Regions from separate parts of the Serratia nevei genome, predicted to be linked through region 2. Evidence: riboswitches for the same ligand, from Rfam matches in the RefSeq annotation. Region 2 holds a riboswitch; each other region holds the start of a gene.

Region 1 (3,271 bases), 2.7 Mb from region 2:
TCTGGATAAGAAAGCTTTCATGATTACGCCCTCCCCTTTCATTGATGAAAATTATCGGCGTAATATAGGGAAAGAAAAATTGACGAGTTGAGGCAGGAGCGTTCCTCTTTTATGTCTACGTCCCGATTGCAGCAGCAGTTCATCCGCCTGTGGCAGCGTTGCCACGGTGAAACCACTGACACCACGCTGCAGGCGCTGGCGGAGGTGCTGAGCTGTTCGCGGCGCCACGTGCGCTCCCTGCTGAGCGCCATGCAGCGGGAGGGTTGGCTCACCTGGCAGGCGGAGTCGGGGCGCGGCAAGCGTTCGCGGTTAACCTTCCACTACACCGGCCTAGCGCTGCAGCAACAGCGGGCCGAGGAGCTGCTGGAACAGGACCGCATCGATCAGTTGGTGCAGCTGGTGGGCGACAAAAACGTGGTGCGCCAGATGCTGCTGTCGCAGCTGGGGCGCAGCTTCCGCCAGGGTAAACACATCCTGCGGGTGCTCTACTACCGGCAGCTGTACAACCTGCTGCCCGGCTCGGCGCTGCGGCGTTCGGAGACCCATTTGGCGCGCCAGATCTTCAACGGCCTGACGCGCATAAATGAGGAAAACGGGGAACTGGAGTCCGATCTGTCTCACCATTGGCAGGCGCTGACGCCTCTGCACTGGCGGTTTTACCTGCGCCCGGCGATCCATTTTCATCACGGCCGCGAGCTGGAGATGGCAGACGTCATCACTTCCCTTTCGCGACTGACCTCGCAACCGCTGTTCTCGCATATCGAGAGCGTCACCTCGCCGACGCCGTTCGTTATCGACGTGCAGCTGCGCAGCCCCGACCACTGGCTGCCCTGGCTGCTGGGCAGCGTGCAGGCCATGATCCTGCCGCGCGAATGGCGCGAACTGCCGGATTTCGCCCGCCATCCGGTCGGCACCGGCCCCTACCGCATGGTGCGCAACCATCCCAGCCAGATGAAGATCCACGCCTTCGACGACTATTTTGGCTACCGGGCGCTGATCGACGAGGTGAACATCTGGGTGCTGCCGGAGTTTTCCGAAGAGCTGGTGCACTCCGGCGTGCAGCTGCAGGGCGATGAAACCGGCAACAGCGAGCTGGAAAGCCGGCTGGAAGAGGGTTGCTATTTCCTGCTGTTCGATCAGCGTTCTCCGCTGGCCGCCGACCCCGCCATTCGCAGTTGGCTGTGCGAATTGATCAACCCCATTTCGCTGCTGAGCCACGCCGGGCCGCTCTACCAGCGCTATTGGTCGCCGGCGTACGGCCTGCTGCCGCGCTGGCACCACAACCGCACGCTGGCGCAGCAGCCCAAGCCCGCGGGCCTGACCGAACTGACGATGACCCACTTCAATGAACATTCGGAGTTTCACGCCATTCGCCAGGCGATCGAACCGCTGCTGGCGCAGCACGGCATCCGCCTGATCGTGCAAAGCGTGGATTACGCCACCTGGCACCAGGGCGACGCGCGCAGCGATCTGTGGCTCGGCAGCGCCAACTTCTATCTGCCGCTGGAGTTTTCGCTGTTCGCCACGCTGTACGAACTGCCGCTGATGCAGCATTGCATGAACGAAGATCTGGCGCAGGACGCAGCGCTGTGGCGCGCCAACCGTTTGCCGTTGGCCGAGTTCTGCCAGCGTCTGGTCAGCAACCACCAGCTGCACCCGCTGTTCCACCACTGGCTGCAGCTGCACGGCCAGCGCAGCATGCGCGGCGTGCGGATGAACACCCTCGGCTGGTTCGACTTCAAGTCCGCCTGGTTTGCCCCGCCGGAGGCATAAGCGCCTTTCGCCCGGGTCGGTTAATCTTTACAATAGCGCCGTCTCAACGGGGTGCGGTAAGTCGGGCCGCGTGATAAGCCCGATTTTCCGCTGAGAGCACACCCGTCGAACCTGATCCGGTCAATACCGGCGGAGGGATTTGAGCCCAGCGAACCGGCGACGCCGCCTCGCCCCCTCAGATGCCCTTGCCCCCTTATTTTTCAGGAGTGCAACGTGGTCAAAACATATCTGCCCTGCTTATTGCTACTGTGTGCCGCGCCGGTGTTCGCCAAGCCGACGCTGACGGTTTACACCTACGATTCCTTCGCCGCCGACTGGGGCCCAGGCCCGGCGGTAAAAAAAGCCTTCGAAGCCGAGTGCGACTGTGAACTGAAGTTCGTCGCGCTGGAAGACGGCGTCTCGCTGCTGAACCGCCTGCGCATGGAAGGCAAGAACAGCGCCGCCGACGTGGTGCTGGGGTTGGACAACAACCTGTTGCAGGCGGCGCAGCAAACCGGCCTGTTCGCGCCGAGCGGCGTCGACACCGCCAAACTGACGGTGCCGGGCGGCTGGCAGGACGCGACCTTCGTGCCATACGACTACGGGTATTTCGCCTTCGTCTACAACAAAGAAAAACTGAAGAACCCGCCAAAAAGCCTGCAGGAGCTGGTCAGCAGCGATCGCAACTGGAAAGTGATCTACGAAGATCCGCGCACCAGCACGCCGGGCCTCGGCCTGCTGCTGTGGATGCAAAAAGTGTATGGCGACAAGGCGCCGGCCGCCTGGCAGCAGTTGGCGAATAAGACCGTCACCGTCACCAAAGGCTGGAGCGAAGCCTACGGCCTGTTCCTGAAAGGCGAAGGCGATCTGGTGCTCAGCTACACCACCTCTCCCGCCTATCACCTGATCGAAGAGAAAAAAGATCTCTACGCCGCCGCCACGTTCAGCGAAGGGCACTACCTGCAGGTGGAAGTGGCGGGCAAGCTGAAGGCCGCCAAACAGCCTGAGCTGGCGGAGCGCTTCATGCAGTTCATGGTGACGCCGGCCTTCCAGAACACCATCCCGACCGGCAACTGGATGTACCCGGTGATCAACACCCCACTGCCCGTCGGCTTTGAGCAGATGAACGTGCCGCATACCGCGTTGCAATACAGCGCCGAAGAGGTGGCCAAACAACGCGGCGGTTGGATCCGGGCATGGCAAACCGCCGTCAGCCGCTGATCCCCCGCTGGCTCTGGCCGGGGCTGCTGGCCGCCGGCGTGATCCTGCTGGTCGCCGCGCTGGCGATGGGCTCGCTGTGGCGTCACGCGCCGGACAGCGACTGGCGCGGCCTGTGGCAGGACAGCTACCTGTGGCACGTGGTGCGCTTCACCTTTTGGCAGGCGCTGCTGTCGGCGCTGATTTCGGTGCTGCCCGCCGTTCTGCTGGCGCGCGCGCTCTATCGCCGCCGCTTCCCCGGCCGGCAGCTGCTGCTGCGGCTGTGCGCCATGACGCTGGTGCTGCCGGTGCTGGTGGCGGT
Region 2 (3,271 bases):
GTTCAGCATCACGTAGCCCAGCCCTTCGGCCGAGCCGACCCATTCGCCGATGATGGCGCCGATCGGCGCGACGGCGGCGGCCATGCGCAGGCCGGAGCCGAAGGCCGGCAGCGCCGCCATCAGCCGCACGTGCCGCAGCTGCGCCCAGCGCGAAGCGCGCATCGTGCGCGCCAGATCGAGATAGTCGTTGTTGACCCGGCGCAGCCCGTCGAAAAAGGCCGATACCACCGGGAAGAAAATCACCAGCACCGCCATCGCCACCTTGGCGCTCATGCCGAAGCCGAACCACAGCACCAGCAGCGGCGCCAGGGCGAACACCGGTATCGCCTGGCTGGTGAGCACCAGCGGCATCAGCCAGCGTTGCAGGCGCGGCGAGAAGATCATGCACAGCGCCAGCGCCGCGCCGAGCAGCACACCCAGCGCCAGCCCGCTGACGATCTCCGAAGCGGTGACCAGCGTGTGCCAGGCGAGGTAGCCGCGCCCGTCCCACAGCGCCTGCGCCACCGCGCTCGGCGTGGGCAGCAGAAAGGCCGGAATGCCGCTTTGCGCCGCCAGCCACCACAGCAGCAGCAGGCCGGCAAACACCGTCAGCCCACGCCGCAGGCGGGTAAGCCCACGCTCTTTGGCAATCTTCATTGCGCGGCCCTCACCAGCTGTTGCAGCAGCTCGGCCTGGCTTTTCAGCAGGTCGGCGTCATCCGGCGCGCGCGGCGGTTGCCCGCTGATGCGGTGGGTATCGTCGAGGCCCAGCGGCCAGGGCGACAGCACCAGCAGCCGGTGGCTCAGGCGGCAGGCCTCCATCGGATCGTGGGTGATCAGCAGCACGGTGTTTTGCGCCAGCAGTTCGGCGGCCAGGCTCTGGATCTCGGCGCGGGTAATGGCGTCCAGCGCGGAAAAGGGTTCGTCCATCAGCACGATCGGCTGGCGTTCGTAGAGAGTGCGGGCGATGGCGGCGCGCTGGCGCATGCCGCCGGACAGCGCGGCGGGCAGGCTGCGGCCATGCGCGGCCAGGCCCACGCGCTCCAGCAGATGCGCCACCCACGCTCGATCCGTCACTTCGCCGCGCAGCCGCGAGCCGAGGGCGACGTTCTCCTCGACGGTCAGCCACGGGTAGAGCAGGTCTTTTTGCCCCATGTAGGCGATGCGCCCGGCGATCGGCAAACCGTCGCTGCCGGTCACCGTGCCCGAGGTCGCCCGTTCCAGGCCGGCGATGATCTTCAGCAGGCTGGTTTTGCCGGCGCCGCTGGCGCCGAGCAGGGCGACGAAGCTGCCGCCGACGATGTCGAAGCTCAGCCGGTCGAAGACGATTTGCTGACCGAAACGCAGGCTGAGATCCCGCACCTGGATGCCGGGCGGGAGAAGCGGGGAGGTCATGAGGCGTTCAGCCCCATCTGCCAAAATGCCGATTCCAACTGGGTGGCGGTGGTAAAAATCTGCGCCAGCTCGGTGAGGCGACCTGGTGCGCCGCGCTGGTGGCCGACGGTCTCGAGCAGCTCGATGGCAGCGCGCACGCCGGCCAGATAGCCCTCGTCACCGTAGTTGCGGATCCAGGAGGCGTAAGGATTGCCCTCCATTTTGGTGGCGGGGTCGTGCAGCAGCCGCAGGCCGATTTCGGCATAGCCGGCCACGCAGGGCAGCAGGCCGGCCAGCAGATCGAGGGCGTCGCCGGCATGGCCGATATCCAGCACGTAACGGGTGTAGTTCATGGTCTCCGCCGCTTCCGGCTGGGCGGCGATTTGCGCTTCGCTCAGCCCCCATTCGGCGCAGTAGGCGACGTGCAGCGGCAGTTCGGCGACGATGCCGTTGAGCGACGCCGTGGCGGCGCGCATCTCCGGCAGGGTGCGCAGCTTGCTGACCAGCAGCGCGTAGGCGCGGGCGAAGTGCAGCAGGAACAGGTAGTCCTGGGTCAGGTAGCGGCGAAAAGCGCGTTCGGGCAAGGTGCCGGCGGCCAGCTGCTGCAGAAACGGGTGATCGACGTAGTCCTGCCAGTGGCTGCCGGCTTGTTGGCGCAGCCGGCCGTAAAGACCGCTTTCGAACAGGGTGGTGATGGACATGGGACCTCCTTGAGTCAGTGGAGATCCGGGCACGCTGGGGTATGAACAGGCAACGGGTGAGAGCGTTGTTGCCTAACCGTCCCTTCGCTGGCATGACCCAGATCAGGTTCAAAGGGTTCGGCTTGCGCCATCTCAGCCCGTAACAGGACACCCCTCGGAGCTGCTTGTTATACGACATTTGTTTTTTGATTACAATCGCCGGGCGGCGCAGCGGCAATCGGTTCGTTTAGTGCGATCGGGGGCGATTTTGCTGGCGCAGAGCGCGCGATTTTTGTCACTGTAGGCCGATGATTTTGCCTTTGAGGACGATTCCCGATGAAAAAGATTGGTTTTCTCTCGTTTGGCCACTGGTCGCCTTCCGCCCAGTCCGGCACCCGTTCCGCAGCGGATGCGCTGCTGCAGTCCATCGATCTGGCGGTTGCCGCCGAAGATCTGGGGGCGGACGGCGCCTATTTTCGCGTACACCACTTTGCACGCCAGCTGGGGTCGCCGTTCCCGCTGCTGGCCGCCATCGGCGCCAAAACCCAACGCATCGAGATCGGCACCGGCGTGATCGACATGCGTTATGAAAATCCGCTGTACATGGTGGAAGACGCCGGCGCGGCGGATCTGATCGCCGGCGGGCGGCTGCAGCTCGGCATCAGCCGCGGCTCGCCGGAGCAGGTGATCGACGGCTGGCGCTATTTCGGCTATGCCCCGGCCGATGGCGAGAGCGACGCGGACATGGCCCGCCGCCATACCGAAGTGTTCCTGGAAGCGCTGCGCGGCGAAGGGTTCGCCGAGCCCAATCCACAGCCGATGTTCCCGAATCCGCCCGGGCTGCTGCGGCCGGAGCCGTTTTCCGCCGGGCTGCGCGATCGCATCTGGTGGGGCGCCGGTTCGAACGCCACCGCCGTCTGGGCGGCGAAGCTGGGTATGCACCTGCAAAGCTCGACGCTCAAGAACGACGAGACCGGCGAACCCTTCCACATCCAGCAGGCCAAGCAGATCCGCGCCTACCGCGCCGCCTGGCAAGAGGCCGGCCACGCGCATGAGCCGCGGGTTTCCGTGAGCCGCAGCATCTTCGCGCTGGTGGATCAGCGGGATCGCAACTACTTCGGCGGCGGTGGCAAGGAGGGCGATCAGCTCGGATATATCGACGCGCAGACCCGGGCGATCTTCGGCCGCAGCTATGCCGCCGAGCCGGACGTGTTGATCGAGCAGCTGGCGCAGGACGAG
Region 3 (3,271 bases), 2.3 Mb from region 2:
GACATTTTCTCCATGCCGGTCAGCTGCACTTCGATCGGCTTGGCGGCTTCCTGGGCGGCGGCGTAGTCGCGCACCTCCTGCGAAATCTTCATCGAGCAGAATTTCGGCCCGCACATCGAGCAGAAGTGGGCGACCTTGCCGGATTCCTGCGGCAGGGTTTCGTCGTGATAGGCGCGCGCGGTGGCCGGATCGAGCGCCAGATTGAACTGATCTTCCCAGCGGAATTCGAAACGTGCCTTGGACATGGCGTTATCACGGATCTGCGCGCCCGGATGGCCTTTGGCCAGATCGGCGGCGTGAGCGGCGATCTTGTAGGTGATCAGGCCCTGCTTGACGTCTTCTTTGTTCGGCAGGCCGAGGTGCTCTTTCGGCGTGACGTAACACAGCATGGCGCAGCCGAACCAGCCGATCATTGCCGCGCCGATGCCGGAGGTGAAATGGTCATAGCCCGGGGCGATATCGGTGGTCAGCGGGCCGAGGGTGTAGAACGGCGCTTCGTGGCAGTGTTCCAGCTCTTCGGTCATGTTGCGGCGGATCATCTGCATCGGCACGTGGCCCGGGCCTTCGATCATCACCTGCACGTCGTATTCCCAGGCGATTTTGGTCAGCTCGCCCAGCGTATGCAGCTCGGCGAACTGGGCTTCGTCGTTGGCGTCCTGAATCGAGCCGGGGCGCAGGCCGTCGCCGAGTGACAGCGAAACGTCGTAGGCGGCGCAGATCTCGCAGATTTCACGGAAATGCTGATAGAGGAAGTTTTCCTGATGGTGCGACAGACACCATTTGGCCATGATTGAGCCACCGCGCGACACGATGCCGGTCAGGCGTTTGGCGGTCATCGGTACGTAGCGCAGCAGCACGCCGGCGTGGATGGTGAAGTAGTCGACCCCTTGCTCCGCCTGTTCCAGCAGCGTATCGCGGAACATCGCCCAGGTGAGGTTTTCCGCCACGCCGTTGACCTTCTCCAGCGCCTGGTAGATCGGCACGGTGCCGATGGGCACCGGGCTGTTGCGCAGGATCCACTCGCGGGTTTCGTGAATATAGCGGCCGGTAGAGAGATCCATCACGGTGTCCGCGCCCCAGCGGGTGGACCACACCAGCTTCTCCACTTCTTCTTCGATCGACGACGTGACCGCCGAGTTGCCGATATTGGCGTTCACCTTCACCAGGAAATTGCGGCCGATGATCATCGGCTCCGCCTCCGGATGGTTGATGTTGGCGGGAATGATGGCGCGGCCGGCGGCCACTTCCCGACGCACGAACTCCGGCGTGATGTTGTCCGGCAGGTTGGCGCCCCAGCTTTGGCCCGGATGCTGGTGGCGCAGCACCTCGCCGCGAATGCGCTCGCGCCCCATGTTTTCACGGATGGCGATGAACTCCATCTCTGGGGTGACGATACCGGCGCGGGCATAGTGCAGCTGGGTCACGCATTTGCCCGGCAGCGCCCTGCGCGGCAGCGGCAGATGTTCGAAGCGCAGGTGATCCAGCCCCTCGTCCGCCAGCCGCTGTTGGGTAAAGCCGGAACTGGCGCCGCTTAGGGTGGCGGTATCGCCGCGCGCGTCGATCCAGCCGGCGCGCAGCTTGGCCAGGCCGGCGTGCACGTCGAGCTCGGCCTGCGGATCGCCGTAGGGGCCGGCGGTGTCATACACCGGGATCGCCTCGTTGGGTTCATACTGTGGGTTGTCTTTGCTGCCGCCGAGCAGGGTCGGGCTGAGCTGAATTTCGCGCATCGGCACCTGGATATCGCTGCGCGAGCCCTGGAGATAGATGCGGCGTGAGTTCGGGAAAGCCATGCCTTGCAGGGTGTCGATAAACTGCTGGGCGGCTTCGCGTTGCGCTTTACGGGCGCGCGGTGGATTAACGTTAGACATAGCAAGTTCCTACCAGTGTGTTGGGTTGGGAAAGTTGCTTGTCTGGAGCTCGGAGGGAGTAATGATGGTGGCCGATAAGGCAGGGCGCCCGCAAGGGGAAGGCCGTGCCTGTGGCGATAGATTACTCTTGTTCCCTTCGCGGGTATTAACCCGATCAGGTTCCGCGGATCCCGAATTAACGGTCTCAGCCTGGCTGATTCGATGAACAAATCAGGCGCTAGGCACTCCGACAAGATGCCCCCCAGTATAGGAGGGATAAGAAAAAAAACTATAAAATTTTAACGTGCGGGATCCAGCGCCTGGTCCGGCAGCGGTTGCTGCGCGGCCTCCGCTTCCAGCTGGATCAGCTTATCTTCCAGCGCAAAGCGCGCCGCCAGCGTTTCGCCGATATCCGACAAGGCCTGGTGGAATTCCAGACAAACCTCCTGATCGATATCCACTTCGGTATAGCGATCGTGGAACGCCATGATCTGTTCGGTATTGGCCCACAGCTTGGGGTAGATGTTCACCGCCAGCGACATTTTCGGACTGGCTGCGCCTTCCACTTGTTTGATAATTCTGTCATAGATATGAAAATGCCCTGCGGAGAGGTAATCCACCAGGTTGTGGCAAAAGTTCTCCAGCGCTTTTTCATTCAGCGGCGTATGCTTTTCTTTATTCGGTTTGAGGCCTACCAGCGTGCAGTAGGCGACCAGCAACTGTTTGCGGGCCTGAAGCCATTGATCAACTAATTCATTACTACCGCCAACGCGCTGAGTCAGCCTTTCCAAACGGTTGAGCATGTTTGACTCCGTGTAAGTAATAAAAGTAACCGGTAAGTTATTAAAATGTAACAAAGCCGATTTGTAGAGTGCCAGTGAAGCTGAGGTTGTGCAACAACGATATGGAACTTGCATTAACGGGCAATGAAAACGGCTGGTGGATTGTCAGCCATGAAAGCAAACTTTGGTTACCGAACGGTGAATTGCCGTCGGGGACGGCCGCCGCTCTTGGGCTGCGGGGCCACATGGCGCGCACCATCGGTGAATGGGAGGGCGCGCCGGTCTGGCTGGTGCGCCAGGCGATGCCGCGGGAGATGGGATCGGTGCGTCAGCTGTTGGATCAGGATCGCGGTCTGTTCCAGCTTGCCGGGCGCGGCGTGCAGCTGGCGGATTTCTACCGCTCTCATCGCTACTGCGGCTATTGCGGCCATGAAATGCACCTCAGCCGCACCGAAAGCGCCTGTCTGTGCGGCCATTGCAAAGAGCGATACTACCCGCAGATTGCACCCTGCGTGATCGTCGCCATTCGGCGCGACGATCAGATCCTGCTGGCGCAACACGTGCGCCATCGCGGTGGTATCCACACGGTGCTGGCCGGCTTCGTCGAAGTGGGCGAAACGCTGGAGCAGGCGGTGGCGCGCG

Evidence for each region. Region 2 has a riboswitch for thiamine pyrophosphate ahead of tenA (thiaminase II). Riboswitches for the same ligand answer to the same signal wherever they lie in the genome.
Region 1: it holds a riboswitch for thiamine pyrophosphate, as region 2 does, so the genes downstream of both, thiB (thiamine ABC transporter substrate binding subunit) here and tenA (thiaminase II) in region 2, are expected to answer to the same signal.
Region 3: it holds a riboswitch for thiamine pyrophosphate, as region 2 does, so the genes downstream of both, thiC (phosphomethylpyrimidine synthase ThiC) here and tenA (thiaminase II) in region 2, are expected to answer to the same signal.

What each region holds. Positions count from the first base shown of each region.
Region 1 covers NZ_CP149940.1:698,869-702,139, reverse strand. Annotated here, with positions in the region: gene sgrT (glucose uptake inhibitor SgrT) at 1-21, opposite strand, end outside; gene sgrR (HTH-type transcriptional regulator SgrR) at 112-1,773, shown strand; TPP riboswitch at 1,811-1,929, shown strand; gene thiB (thiamine ABC transporter substrate binding subunit) at 1,987-2,973, shown strand; gene thiP (thiamine/thiamine pyrophosphate ABC transporter permease ThiP) at 2,949-3,271, shown strand, end outside.
Region 2 covers NZ_CP149940.1:3,352,817-3,356,087, reverse strand. Annotated here, with positions in the region: gene V8N38_RS16090 (ABC transporter permease) at 1-636, opposite strand, end outside; gene V8N38_RS16085 (ABC transporter ATP-binding protein) at 633-1,373, opposite strand; gene tenA (thiaminase II) at 1,370-2,053, opposite strand; TPP riboswitch at 2,116-2,218, opposite strand; gene V8N38_RS16075 (LLM class flavin-dependent oxidoreductase) at 2,369-3,271, shown strand, end outside.
Region 3 covers NZ_CP149940.1:266,156-269,426, forward strand. Annotated here, with positions in the region: gene thiC (phosphomethylpyrimidine synthase ThiC) at 1-1,868, opposite strand, end outside; TPP riboswitch at 1,983-2,107, opposite strand; gene V8N38_RS01240 (Rsd/AlgQ family anti-sigma factor) at 2,147-2,650, opposite strand; gene nudC (NAD(+) diphosphatase) at 2,752-3,271, shown strand, end outside.